Sphaerisporangium krabiense: one gene and its partner. The main gene of each other region encodes a partner of the protein of the gene in region 2 in a complex. Links are inferred from orthologs where the notes say so. Each region holds a gene or a part of one and is shown on either strand. Other genes may lie near its edges.

Region 1 (5,562 bases), on a different replicon or contig from region 2:
TCGGTCATGTTCGCCTTCCTAGAGATCTTTCTTAACCGTGCTACGTCTCCCGGGCCCGGATGGTTCACTCCGCACGGCAACTAACTGAGGAAGTATGAACAATTGCACGTAACGTCCAGGTCAAAGGGGCCCCACGCCCGCTCCCGGCCGGAGCCGCGGGACGCCTCGCGCCCCCGGGGACGGGGGCACGAGGCACGGCCTCAGGCGCCGAGGATCTTGCGCAGGAAGCGGCCGGTGTGGCTCTCCTCCACACCGGCGACCTGCTCGGGGGTGCCGGTCGCGAGCACGCGCCCGCCGCGCGAGCCGCCCTCGGGGCCCATGTCGATGAGCCAGTCGGCGGTCTTGATCACGTCGAGGTTGTGCTCGATGACGATGACCGTGTTGCCGCCGTCGACCAGGCGGCCGAGCACGCCGAGCAGCTTGTTGATGTCCTCGAAGTGCAGGCCGGTGGTGGGCTCGTCCAGGACGTAGACCGTGCGGCCGGTGGAGCGGCGCTGCAACTCGGAGGCGAGCTTGACCCGCTGGGCCTCGCCGCCGGACAGCGTGGTGGCGGGCTGGCCCAGCCGGACGTACCCGAGGCCGACGTCGTTGAGGGTCTTGAGGTGACGCTTGATCGCCGGGATCGCGTCGAAGAACTCCAGCGCCTCCTCGATCGGCATGTCGAGGACCTCGGAGATGGTCTTGCCCTTGTAGTGGACCTCCAGGGTCTCGCGGTTGTAGCGGGCGCCGTGGCAGACCTCGCAGGGGACGTAGACGTCCGGCAGGAAGTTCATCTCGATCTTGATGGTGCCGTCGCCCGAGCACGCCTCGCAGCGGCCGCCCTTGACGTTGAAGCTGAACCGTCCCGGCTGGTAGCCGCGGATCTTCGCCTCGGTGGTCTGCGCGAACAGCTTGCGCACGTGGTCGAAGACCCCGGTGTAGGTGGCCGGGTTGGACCTCGGCGTCCGGCCGATCGGGCTCTGGTCGACATGGACGACCTTGTCCACCAGATCGGTGCCGGTCACGCGGGAGTGGCGGCCGGGGACCGTCTTGGCGCCGTTCAGCTCCTTGGCCAGGGCGCTGTAGAGGATGTCGTTGACCAGCGTGGACTTGCCCGAGCCCGACACGCCCGTGACGGCGGTGAACACGCCGAGGGGGAACTCGACGTCCACGCCCTTGAGGTTGTGCTCGCGGGCGCCCTTGACGGTCAGCTTCCGCTTGGGGTCGCGCCGGCGGCGGGACGCGGGCAGCGTGATGCTCCTGCGGCCGGACAGGTAGGCGCCGGTGAGGGAGTCCTCGCAGGAGAGCAGGTCCTCGACGGTGCCGGAGACCACGACCTGGCCGCCGTGCTCGCCCGCGCCGGGGCCGATGTCGACCACCCAGTCGGCGGCGGCGATGGTGTCCTCGTCGTGCTCGACGACGATGAGCGTGTTGCCCATGTCGCGCAGGCGGATCAGCGTGTCCAGCAGGCGCTGGTTGTCGCGCTGGTGCAGGCCGATCGACGGCTCGTCCAGCACGTACAGGACGCCGACGAGGCCGGAGCCGATCTGCGTGGCCAGGCGGATGCGCTGGGCCTCGCCGCCCGCGAGCGTGCCCGCCGCGCGGTTCAGGGTGAGGTAGTCCAGGCCGACGTCCAGCAGGAACCCGAGCCGGGCGTTGATCTCTTTGACGACCCGCTCGGCGATGTGCATGTCGCGCTCGGACAGGCTGAGGTCGCCGAGGAACTTGGCGCACTCGCCGATCGACAGCGACGAGACCTCGGCGATCGACCGGTCGGCGACGGTCACCGCCAGGGAGACCGGCTTGAGCCGCGCCCCCTTGCAGGTGGGGCAGGGGATCTCGCGCATGAAGCCTTCGAAGCGCTCACGGCTGGAGTCGCTCTCGGCCTCGGAATGGCGCCGCTGCACCCATGGGATGACGCCCTCGAAGGAGGTGTAGTAGGACCGCTGCCTGCCGTACCGGTTGCTGTAGCGGACGTGGACCTGCTGGTCGTGGCCGCGCAGCAGGGCCTTCTGCGCCTGCTTGGGCAGGCGCTCCCACGGGGTGTCGAGGTCGAAGCCGATCGCGTGGCCGAGCGCCTCGACGAGGCGGATGAAGTAGTCGCTGGTGTGGCCGCCCGCCCACGGCGCGATCGCGCCGTCGCCGAGGCTCTTCTCGGGGTCGGGCACGACGAGCTCGGGGTCGACCTCCATGCGGGTGCCGAGGCCGGTGCACTCGGGGCAGGCGCCGAAGGGCGAGTTGAACGAGAACGACCTCGGCTCCAGCTCCTCGAACGACAGGTCGTCGTAGGGGCAGTACAGGTGCTCGGAGTAGAAGCGCTCGCGGCCCGGGTCGTCCTCGGGGAGGTCGACGAAGTCGAGGGTGATCGTGCCGCCGGAGAGCTGGAGCGCGGTCTCGACCGAGTCGGTGAGCCGGCGGCGCGCGCCGTCCTTCACCGAGAGGCGGTCGACGATGACCTCGATGTCGTGCTTCTCGTACTTCTTCAGGGTGGGCGGCTCTTCGAGCCTGACCACGGTGCCGTCGACCCTGGCGCGCGCGAAGCCCTTGGTCTGCAGCTCGCGGAACAGCTCGGCGTACTCGCCCTTGCGGCCGCGGACCACCGGGGCCATGACCTGGAAGCGCGTGCCCTCGGGCAGCTCGAGCACGCGGTCGACGATCTGCTGGGGGGTCTGGCGGGCGATGGGACGCCCGCAGGCCGGGCAGTGCGGCTTGCCGATGCGGGCCCACAGCAGGCGCAGGTAGTCGTAGACCTCGGTGATGGTGCCGACCGTGGACCGGGGGTTGCGCGAGGTGGACTTCTGGTCGATCGAGACGGCCGGGGACAGGCCCTCGATGAAGTCGACGTCGGGCTTGTCCATCTGCCCGAGGAACTGCCTGGCGTACGCCGACAAGGACTCGACGTAGCGGCGCTGGCCCTCGGCGAAGATGGTGTCGAAGGCCAGGCTGGACTTACCCGAGCCGGACAGCCCGGTGAAGACGATCAGAGCGTCTCGCGGCAGGTCCAGCGAGACGTCTTTGAGGTTGTGTTCGCGGGCGCCACGAACGATCAAGCGGTCGGCCACAGCAGATCTCTCATGTCCGTTCATGATCCACGGCAGCCGAGCTAGGGCCACCTCTGACTAGTCGCCGCCACTCTAACGACGGGGTCCGACAGTTTTCTTCCGGTCCGGGGAAGGCGCCCCCGGTGGGCGGGTGGGCGGGTGACGCGGGCCGGGACGACGCCCATGGTCCGGACGATCATGGCGGCTCGCTGCCTGGGCCAGGACGGGTGTGCTCACCTCACAGTACCCAACACCCGGGGCCGGGAAGGCCGGATTCCGCCGGGCCTGGAGGACGTCCCCGCCCGGCCGGCCGGGGACGGCGAAGCCCCGGGACCGGGGTATCACGGCCTTAAGGTGACGGAGCGGACCCCGCGCCGCCACCCCGGCCGGCGGCGCCCGTCCCGCCCGGCCCTTCCATCGACACTGCCGAGGAGTACCCGTGACCTACACCGGTGATGTGACCGCCGGCGGCCCCGCCGACGTGCGCGAGCTGCCCGACCTGACGATCAGCAAGATCGAGGTGGGCGACTTCGGGAACAACGCCTACCTGCTGCGGTGCCGTGAGACCGGGGACGGCGCGCTGATCGACGCGGCCGCCGACGCCCCCCGGCTGCTCGAACTGATCGGCGACCGGCCCATCAGCAAGATCATCACCACGCACCGGCACCCGGACCACTGGATGGCCCTGGCGGAGGTGGCGAAGGAGACGGGGGCGGAGACGATCGCCCACCCCTTGGACGCCCCCGGGCTCCCCGTGCCGGTGACCCGCCGGGTCGAGCACGGCGAGCGCGTCACCGTGGGCGTGGTGACGATCGAGGTGATCCACCTGCGGGGACACACGCCGGGCTCGATCGCCCTGCTGTACGGCGACTCCCACCTGTTCACGGGGGACTCGCTCTTTCCGGGCGGGGTCGGCAACACCCAGGGGGACGCCGCCCGGTTCGACCGGCTCTACACCGACGTGGTGGAGCGCATCTTCGACCGGCTGCCCGACGACACCTGGGTGTACCCGGGGCACGGCAAGGACACCACGCTCGGGGCCGAACGCCCCGCGCTGCCGGAGTGGCGCGCGCGGGGCTGGTGAGGAACGCTCCCGCACCCGGCCCGGCACCGCGGGGATGCCGGGCCGCCGGGCACGGCGCTAGCGCACGCTGCCGGTGAGCTTGCGCTCCTTGCGCTGCTCGCGCTTGAACATCAGCACGCGCAGCGGGATGGCCGAGACCAGCGCGATCTGCATGCAGGCGCCGATCTGGATGAGGATGTCGCCGCCGGCGAGGTCCGCCGCCCAGATGATCAGGCAGGCGACGTTGACCATGATCCAGGCCAGCACGACCGCCGCCAGGTTGCCCTTGGGCTTGGGGTACTCGATGCGGCTGACCATGAGCCAGGCCACCGCGAAGATGCCGATCACCGTCGGGTAGGACGGCTGGAACAGCAGCACGATCGACACCACGGTCATGGCGCCCATGGGGATGGGCAGGCCCATGAAGTCGCCGCTCTTGGTCTTCACGCAGGCGAACCGCGCCAGCCGCACGACGCCCGCGACCAGCACGGACACCGCGGCGCACAGCACCAGCCACAGCGGGAGACTGTGGGAGAAGCCCGCCCACGCCACCACCATGAAGGCGGGGGCGAAGCCGAAGCTGATCACGTCCGCGAGGTTGTCCAGCTCGGCGCCCATGGCCGAGGCGCGGAAGCGCCGGGCCACGAGGCCGTCGAACAGGTCGCAGGTGGCGCCGATCAGCAGCAGCACCACCGCGGTGGCGAAGTAGCGGGGGTCGGGGTGGAACTCACGCGACTGCTGGAGCTGGGCGATCGCCGACCACGCCAGCACGCAGACCGCCAGGAACCCGCAGACCGCGTTGCCGATGGACAGCGAGTCGGCGGCGGAGAGGCGGAAGGCCTTCCCGACCGGTCCTCTCGGCGCTTCGTCCTCGTCCAGGTCGTCCATGGACCACCCGGCGTCAGCCATGGTCAATGCGAGTCACTCCCGCCGTCGTCCGCTGCCCCACGCTGACCGCGGGGGCGATCCCTTCTGGAAGGTAGATGTCCACCCGCGAGCCGAAGCGGATCAGCCCGATCCGCTCGCCCCGCGAGACCTTGGCGCCCATGCCGAGGTACGGCACGATGCGACGGGCCACGGCTCCGGCGATCTGCCACAGCTCGATGTCACCGAGGGCCGTGGCGAAATGCCAGACGACCCGCTCGTTCTGGTCGCTGTCCTTGTCGAAGGCCGGGCGGAACCCGCCGGCCACGTGCTCCACCGAGGTGACCGTGCCGTCGAGCGGCGCGCGGTTCACGTGGACGTTCAGCGGGCTCATGAAGATCGCCACGCGGGTACGCCCGTCCGGCTGGGGGTCGACGCTCTGCACCACGCCGTCGGCGGGGCTGAGGACCAGCCCGGGCCCGAGGTCGCGCTCGGGGTCGCGGAAGAACCAGAGCATGGCGCCGGTCAGGGCGGTCAGCGGAGCCGCCGCGAGCACCCATGGGCGGGACCGCCGGGCCAGCGCCGTCGTGACGACGGCGGCCGCGGCGGTGGGGG
Region 2 (8,524 bases):
CACGTGGGCGTTCGGGCCGCCGACGTAGCGGAACAGGGGCAGGTCGGCGCTGTCGGCGGCGGCCTTGGCCAGGGCCAGGGAGACGCCGAGGATGGCGTTGGCGCCGAGGCGGCTCTTGTTCGGCGTGCCGTCCAGGTCGATCATGGCCTGGTCGACCAGGCGCTGCTCCTCGGCGTCGTAGCCGACGAGCTCTTCCGCGATCTCGTCGGTGACGTTCAGCACGGCCTTCTCGACGCCCTTGCCGTTGTACCGTTCGTCGCCGTCCCGCAGCTCCACGGCCTCGAACTGGCCGGTGGACGCGCCGCTCGGGACCGCCGCGCGGCCGGTGCTGTAGTCGTCGAGCAGGATCTCGACCTCGACCGTCGGGTTGCCCCGGGAGTCGAGGATCTCGCGGGCGGTAATGGCCTCGATGGCAGCCACCAAGCGCTCCTAGGTTTGTCAGCCCGGGGTGGGCCCCCCGGAACCCATCACCGCGGCGTCGTGCGCGGCGCGGCTTGCGGACGGTTTGCCTCCCGAGCCTATCGGGACCCCGCCCCCCGGCACGCCGCGCCCTCCCGCCCTACGGCTCAGCTCTCGGGGGCCTCGCGCGAACGCTCCCAGGCCCGCACCCGGTCGCGGTAGTCGCGGGCGGCGGCGCGCAGCTCGGCCTCCGGGTCCAGGCCCGCCGCGCGGGCCCGGCGCACCAGGTCGAACAGCTCGCGGCCGACGCCCTGGCCGACGGCGCGGGACAAACTCTCGGGGACGCCGGCGCGCTCGGCGCGGCTCTGCAGGCCGTGCGCGAGCGACAGCGCCGGCTGGCCCATCGGGACGCCGTCCAGCAGCGAGACGCGGCCCTTCGCGGCGCGCTCGGCCGCCTTGATCACGTCCCAGTTGGCGTTGACCTCGTCGGCGCCGCTCACCTCGACGCCCGCGAACACGTGCGGGTGGCGGCGGACCAGCTTGTCGACGATGCCCTGCACGACGTCGTCCACGTCGAAGCCGCCGTCGGCCTCCTCGCGCTCCTGGGCGACGCGGGAGTGGAAGACGACCTGGAAGATCAGGTCGCCGAGCTCCTCGCGCAGGGAGGCGTGGTCGCCCTCCTCGATCGTCTCCAGGACCTCGTAGGACTCCTCCAGCAGGTACGGCACCAGGGACTCGTGGGTCTGCTCGGCGTCCCACGGGCAGGTGCGCCGCAGCCGGTCCATTACGGTGACCAGGTCGAGGAAGCGGGCGCCCGGCAGGTCGTAGGAGCCGGGGACCAGCTCGATGACGGGCGGCTCCGGCAGGTCGAGCGCGGCGCGGCCGACGGCCCGCATGAAGGGCTCGTCGCCGTCCTGGGCGGCGACCCACACGATGGTCTCGGCGACGGCGTCGCGGGCGAGCGCCACCGGGTCGGGCGTCACGACCTCGACGGGGATGTCCTCTTCCGCGAGGTAGGGCAGCAGCGGGTGACCGGCGGAGCCGGTGAGCACCCGGCCTGAGCCGAGGGCCGCCCACGCCCGCCCGCTCAGCAGCCCCGGCGCCACCCGGGGCGAGGTCGTGACGACGACGAGGGTCATCTCACTGGCCGGCGGTGGGATCCTGCTGCTGGGACGGGTCCTGCTGGAGCTCGCCTCCCTGGGAGGGGTCCTGCTGGGTCTGAGCGCTCGGGCTCGGGGCGGGCTTGCCGAACCGGGCCTCGTCGACCATGCCGCCCTGCTGGTTGTCCCAGGCGCCGTAGCGCGGCGAGATCTTGACCGGGACGGCCTCGAGCTGCTGGACGAGCTTGATCTGGGCGGCCTGCACCGACGCCTGGTCGGTCAGGTTGGCGCCGAAGCGCTCCAGCGCCTTCTGGTAGATGACGCCGCCGCGGACCCACGAGCGGGCCATCGACGGGGCGACGCCCTTGCCGAGCGCGGCCATGCCGAGCTGCTGGGAGCCGCCCTGCTCGGAGATCAGCTTGTCGACGTCGCCGTCGGTGACGGCGATGCCGTTGCGCTGGGCGAACCCGTCGAACTGGCGGATCGCGATGAGCTGGAGCAGGATCGCGCGCGGGATCGACGGGATCTGGAGCTGCGACTCGTTGATGTTCGACTTCTTCAGCGCCGCCTGGAACTCGGCGATCTTGTCGTTCAGCTCGCCGGTGCTGATGCGCTCGTTCCCGACGGTGGCGGCCTCGCCGACCCGGACGGGCGAGGAACAGGCGGTCATGGCGAGGCACGCCAGCACGGCGGCCGCGACGGCCTGCGGCGCGCGCACACGTATCGACTTCACAAGCGGTCCCTTCAACAGAGGCGGGCCTACTCTACTCAAACCTGGCGGCCGCCTCGTCACGGACTCTGCGCGCGAGGGGCGCGGCGGTGGTCTGAGGAGGAGGGAGGGTGAGGAACGAACCCGGACGACGACGAAGACCGCCGCCTCAAGAGCGCCCCTCGCCGCCGAGCGGAGCGAGGCCATGGGCAGGGGCGCGGCGGTGGTCTGAGGAGGAGGGAGGGTGAGGAACGAACCCGGACGACGACGAAGACCGCCGCCTCAAGAGCGCCCCTCGCCGCCGAGCGGAGCGAGGCCATGGGCAGGGAACATGGCTTCCACCAGGTCCGTGCACCAGGTGAGGAGTTCGAGGTCGCGCAGGGGACGGCCGCCGATGGGCTTGGTCTTGGGCAGCGGCACCAGCAGGGTCTCCGCGGCCGACTTGTAGATCGACTTGGGGTACAGCCGGTCCAGGCGGACCTGCTGGGACTCCCTCAGCCGCGCCGGGGCGAACCTGATGTGCTGGCCCTGCAGGGCGACGTCGGTCAGCCCGGCCTTGCGGGCGTGGACGCGGAACCGCGCGACCTCCAGCAGGTTGTCGACCTCCTGCGGCGGGCGTCCGTACCGGTCGACCAGCTCCTCGCGCACCGCGGCGATGTCCTCGGGCGAGCCGACCGCCGCCAGGCGCTTGTACGCCTCCAGCCGCAGCCGCTCGGAGGTGACGTAGTCGTGCGGGATGTGGGCGTTGACCGGCAGCTCGACCTTGACGTCGGCGTGGTCCTCCGCGACCGCCTCTCCGGACAGCTTGGCCTTCTGCTCCTGCACGGCCTCGGCCATCATGCGGACGTACAGGTCGAAGCCGACGCCGGCGATGTGGCCGGACTGCTCGGCGCCGAGGATGTTGCCGGCGCCGCGGATCTCCAGGTCCTTCATCGCGACGTACATGCCCGCGCCCATCTCGGTGTGCTGGGCGATCGTCGCGAGCCGCTCGTGCGCGGTCTCGGTGAGCGGGGCCTCCGGCGGGTACAGGAAGTAGGCGTAGCCGCGCTCGCGGCCCCGGCCGACCCGGCCGCGGAGCTGGTGGAGCTGGGACAGGCCGTAGTTGTCCGCGCGGTCCACGATGAGGGTGTTGGCGTTCGGGATGTCGAGGCCGGACTCGACGATCGTCGTGCTGACGAGCACGTCGAAGTCGCGCTCCCAGAAGCCGACCATGATCTTCTCGAGCTGCTGCTCGTTCATCTGCCCGTGCGCGACGGCGACGCGGGCCTCGGGGACCAGCTCGCGCAGGCGCCCGGCCACCCGGTTGATCGAGGACACGCGGTTGTGGACGAAGAACACCTGGCCGTCGCGCATCAGCTCGCGCCGGACGGCCGCCGCGATCTGCTTCTCGTCGTAGGGCCCGACGAAGGTGAGGATCGGGTGCCGCTCCTCGGGGGGCGTCAGGATCGTGGACATCTCGCGGATGCCGGTGAGGCCCATCTCCAGCGTGCGGGGGATCGGCGTCGCGGACATGGCCAGCACGTCGACCTGCGTGCGCATGTGCTTCATGGCCTCTTTGTGCTCGACGCCGAAGCGCTGCTCCTCGTCGACGATGATGAGGCCGAGCTGCTTGAACCGGATGTCGGGGTTGAGCAGGCGGTGCGTGCCGATCACGATGTCGACGCCGCCGTCCCTGAGCCCGTCCAGGGTCGCCTTGACCTCGCCGTCGGACTGGAAGCGCGACACCGGCTTCACCACGACGGGGAAGCTCGCGAAGCGCTCGCCGAAGGTCGACAGGTGCTGCTGGACGAGCAGGGTGGTGGGGACGAGCACGGCGACCTGCTTGCCGTCCTGCACGGCCTTGAACGCCGCGCGCACCGCGATCTCGGTCTTGCCGTAGCCGACGTCGCCGCAGATCAGGCGGTCCATCGGGACGGGGCGCTCCATGTCGCGCTTGACCTCGTCGATGGCGGCGAGCTGGTCGCCGGTCTCGGCGTAGGGGAAGGCGTCCTCCATCTCGCGCTGCCAGGGGGTGTCGGCGGCGAACGCGTAGCCGGGCGAGGCCATGCGGGCGCTGTAGAGGCGGATCAGCTCGCCGGCGATCTCCTTGACGGCCTTGCGCGCCCGGGACTTGGCCTTGGCCCAGTCGGCGCCGCCCATGCGGTTCAGCGTGGGGGACTCGCCGCCGACGTAGCGGGTGACCTCGTCGAGCTGGTCGGTGGGGACGTACAGCCGGTCGCCCTTGGCGTACTCGATCACCAGGTACTCGCGGGTGGCGCCCTGGACGGCGCGCTGCACCATCTCGACGTACCGCCCCACGCCGTGCTGGGCGTGCACGACGTGGTCGCCGACCTTGAGCTGCAGGGGGTCCACCATGTTCCTGCGGCGGGAGGGCAGGCGGCGCATGTCCTTGGTGGACGCCTTCTGCCCCACCAGGTCCAGGTGGGTGAGGACGGCGACCGTGTCGGTGACGAAGCCGTGCTCGACGCGGCCGGTGGTGACGTTGACGACGTCCCTGCCGGGGGCCTCGTCGAGCGAGGGCACGAGCCTGGCGGCGACGTCCACGCCCTTGAGCAGCTCGACGATGCGCTCGGCCGGGCCGTGCCCCTCGCTCAGCAGGACGACCGCGCGGCCGTCCCCGAGCCACCCCTTGATGTCGGCGAGCGCGCGCTGGGTGTCGCCCCGGTAGGACTCGGCCTCGCGGGCGGGCAGCTCGACGGCCTCGCCCGCGCCGTACAGTTCGTCGTCGCCGGGCAGCGACGTGCCGCCGTCACCGGCCTGGTCGGTGGCCGCGAACGGCGCGACCGTCCACCACGGCCGGCCGAGCTCGCGGGCGTGGTCGCGGATCTCGGCGAGGCCGCGGAACGCCGCGGCGCCGAGGTCGATCGGCGCGGCGCCCCCGGCGGCGGCGTTGATCCAGGACGCCTCCAGGAACTCCTGGCTGGTGTGGACGAGCTCGACGGCGCGGCCGCGGATGCGCTCGGGGTCGCAGACGAGGACGGCGGCGAGGGCGGGCAGGTGGTCGAGCAGCACGTCCATGCCGTCCACGAGCGCGGGGGCGAACGCCTCCATGCCCTCGACGGGGATGCCGTCGGCGAGCTGGTCGAGGGTCTCCCTCAGCGCCGGGTGCAGCTCGCCGAGGTCGCGGGCGCGCCGCCTGACCTCGTCGGTGAGCAGCAGCTCGCGGCAGGGCGCGGCGAACAGGCCGTCCTGCGCGACCTCGAGCGAGCGCTGGTCGGCGACCTTGAACCAGCGGATCTCCTCGACCGTGTCGCCCCAGAACTCCAGGCGCAGCGGGTGTTCCTCGGTGGGCGGGAAGACGTCCAGCAGGCCGCCGCGCACGGCGACCTCGCCGCGCTTCTCCACCATGTCCACCCGGTGGTAGCCGCCCGCGACCAGGCGCTCGACGACCTCGTCCAGGTCGGCGTCGTCCCCGGCGCGCAGGCGCACGGGCATGAGGTCGCCGAGGCCGGTGACCAGCGGCTGGAGCACGGCGCGCACCGGCGCGACGACGACCGACAGCGGGCCGGCGGCGGCGTCCCCGGCGACGGGGTGGGCGAGCCGGCGCAGCACGGCCAGGCGCTGGCCGACGGTGTCGCTGCGCGGCGACAGGCGCTCGTGCGGAAGGGTCTCCCAGGCGGGGAAGACGGCGACGGCGTCGTCCCCGACGAGGCCCGTCAGCGCCGCGGCCAGGTCTTCGGCCTCGCGCCCGGTGGCGGTGACGGCCAGCACGGGACGTTCGCGGGCCAGCGCCGCCACCACGAAGGGCCGCAGGGCGGGGGCGGCGATCAGGTCGACGTCCTGGGCGGACCGCTCCAGGGCCCCGGCCAGGCGCGGTTCGGCGATGACAAGGTCGAGCAGTCCGGAAAGACTCATCAGAAATGCCCCCACGTGGTCAGGTCCGGCTTCTCGTTCGCCTCGGGGCCCTGCTCGTTCGAACACCCCACGCGGCGACCCACCTCGCGCACCGCACCGGTACAGGCGGCACCCGGAGACGACCCTCGCGGGTGCCTTGCGCACTATACGACGACGCGCGCGACCCCGGTTCGTCGCGTCCGGGGTCACCCTCAAGGCTACTTCCCTCGCGGGGCCGGCATGCCGGGAACCACCCGTCCGCCCGCTACGGCGGATCTCGCGGTGAATGTCCCTTCCGGGCGCCGGCCGCCCCCCTGTGGCGGCGGCCCGGTTCCCCGGAGCGTCCTTTCGCAAAGTAAATCCACTACAGAAGGGGGTTCAATGACTACCCTGAGTGACATGTCAGAGGTTCGATGGTGGCCCGCCACCCAAGGCGACGTGTTCAGCCTCCGGATCCGCGAGCTGAGAACCGAGCAGCTCGGCCGCAGGCTCGACATCCTGATCGCCGGATGCGGCCGCGGCGGAGGCATCGATCTGGAGCGCGTCGAGACCCGGATCACCGGCATCGACGAGGACCTCCCCGTGCTGCGCGCCGCGCTGGAGCACCGCGCCGACCTGGACGCCCGCTTCCTCGGCGACCTGCGCGACGCGCCGCTGCTGCCGCGCACGTTCGACGTCGTGCACGCGGCGTTCCTGCTCGAGCGCCTGCGCCACACCGAGCTCGTGCTGGACCGCATGGTCAACGCCCTGCGTCCCGGCGGGCTCCTGCTGATCCGCATGCGCGACCGCGCCTCGGCGTACGGCTTCTGCGACCGTCTCCTGCCCGGCTGGTGCCGCGCGCTGCTGTGGCCGCGGTTCGCCCCCGCGGGCGCGGTCGGCCCGCTGCCGGCGATCTACGAGCAGGTCGCCTCCCGCGAGGGCATCCATTCCTACTGCCTCATGCGCGGGCTCATGATCGCCGAGGACTACTCGGGCACGTCGGGCCCCGCGCTGCGCGGGCCGCACGCGCGGCTCGTCCGCGTGGCGTGCAAGGTGGTGGCGCGCCTGTCCGGCGACCGCCTGCCCGCCACGCGGGACGAGATCACGCTGGTGATCCGCAAGCCCCAGAACCATTTCGCCCGGCTGATCTGACCCCGGCCGCGGGCGCCGGCGCGAGGCCGTCGCGAGGCCGGCACGGTCAGCGCGAGGTCAGCACGGGGTGCCAGCTTCCCGGCCGCTGACTGTCCTTCATGTCGCCGGAGAGCCGGACGCTCTGCCGTCCGTCCACGGTGACCAGCGCCAGGTAGGAGTCGAACTCGTTCTCGCACCCGCCGAGGCACTGCAGCGCGATCAGATGATCGTTGTCCGCCCATGCCAGGAGCTGGAGCATCCACTGCCGTCCGACGATCTTCCCGGTGGCGGTGTCCCGCACGACGGTCTCGGGCCCATCGACCCGCTGGGCCACGAATTCCTCGGCCTTCTCCGGCGTCATCGTCTTCGGTCCGCGCGGGTAGACGCGGCGACCGGCGTAAAGCCTGCCGTCCGGCGACGTCCCCGCCTGCTCGATGTCGAGCTCCTCGGTCGCGGGCGTCCCGGCCCGGCGTCCGTCGAGGCCGTAGTACAGCCGCTGGGGATCCTCCTCGCGGAACCTCCGGTCGTTGGGCTCCGAGATCAGCGTGCCGTCGGAGGACCACTGGAAGGCGGCGTCCGGCGGCCCGGGAAGTGCCTCGGACGGCTTGTCCACGGCGTGGAACGCGGCCGTGCCCGACGACGCCTCCACGATGTGGAACCCGGTGCGGACCGGGTCGGACTCCTCCCAGCTCGTCCCGTCCGCCGACACCTTCTCGCGGACGTCGGGGTTCTTCTCGTACGCGGTGGCCAGCACCTTCGTGCCGTCGGGCGACCAGGCGACCCGCGCCACCGGGTGGTCCAGCGGGACCCACCTCACCTGGCGCGTGGCCATGTCGAGGATGCCGACCCTGGAGGCGGGCAGGTCCCGTTCCAGCACGGCGGCGAGCCGCATGCCGGGGGCCACGTCCACCGTCGACCAGTCCGTCCGCTCGTACCCGTCCGTCCGGGGGTCGTACAGGTACCAGGTGTCGTGACGGCGGTCGGACCGCGCGCCCGTCTTCTCGTACCCCGACACGAAGTACGAAGAGACGGCCATCCGGCCCGCGGCGATCAGGCCACGCGGCGGCGCCTGCCCCGGGTCCGCGCGCACGTCCAGGGAGGCGGGCAGCGCGCCGGCCTCCACGGGGGACGGCCGGGGCGGCGGCCCCTCGGGCAGCGGGTCGGGCGGCGGCGTGGCGAGCGAGACCGCGGTGGGCGAGACGGACGCCGACGCGGTGGGCGTGACCGCCGTCGCGGTCCTGTCCTCACGCCCGCCCGCGCCGCGCACGATCACCGGCGCCAGCACTCCCGCGGCGACCACCGCGGCCGTGGCCCCCGTGGCCAGCACGACCGTGGTGAGACGCCGCCGCCCGCGCCGCCGCAGGACGCGGTC

What was found. The genes of interacting proteins can lie anywhere in the genome.
Region 1: the proteins of mfd (region 2) and uvrA are in contact, whole or in part, in a crystal structure (PDB 4DFC), measured with the Escherichia coli proteins. The link is inferred for Sphaerisporangium krabiense from one-to-one orthologs.

The regions. Positions count from the first base shown.
Region 1 is NZ_JACHBR010000002.1:1,209,871-1,215,432, reverse strand. What follows is about bases 1-3,383. They hold uvrA (excinuclease ABC subunit UvrA), read right to left. Parts: upstream 3,042-3,383; coding sequence 201-3,041; downstream 1-200. Other genes in these bases: BJ981_RS33265 (Rieske (2Fe-2S) protein), read right to left, coding at 1-8. In the rest of the region: BJ981_RS33255 (MBL fold metallo-hydrolase), read left to right, coding at 3,460-4,104; pssA (CDP-diacylglycerol--serine O-phosphatidyltransferase), read right to left, coding at 4,162-4,992; BJ981_RS33245 (phosphatidylserine decarboxylase), read right to left, coding at 4,985-5,562. UniProt on the Escherichia coli protein: The UvrABC repair system catalyzes the recognition and processing of DNA lesions. UvrA is an ATPase and a DNA-binding protein. A damage recognition complex composed of 2 UvrA and 2 UvrB subunits scans DNA for abnormalities.
Region 2 is NZ_JACHBR010000001.1:3,353,248-3,361,771, reverse strand. The notes cover bases 2,291-6,456. They hold mfd (transcription-repair coupling factor), read right to left. Parts: upstream 6,064-6,456; coding sequence 2,491-6,063; downstream 2,291-2,490. Other genes in these bases: BJ981_RS15015 (class I SAM-dependent methyltransferase), read left to right, coding at 6,442-6,456. Also shown: eno (phosphopyruvate hydratase), read right to left, coding at 1-420; BJ981_RS15030 (nucleoside triphosphate pyrophosphohydrolase), read right to left, coding at 567-1,538; BJ981_RS15025 (SurA N-terminal domain-containing protein), read right to left, coding at 1,540-2,232; more of BJ981_RS15015, read left to right, coding at 6,457-7,173; BJ981_RS15010 (hypothetical protein), read right to left, coding at 7,220-8,524. UniProt on the Escherichia coli protein: Couples transcription and DNA repair by recognizing RNA polymerase (RNAP) stalled at DNA lesions. Mediates ATP-dependent release of RNAP and its truncated transcript from the DNA, and recruitment of nucleotide excision repair machinery to the damaged site.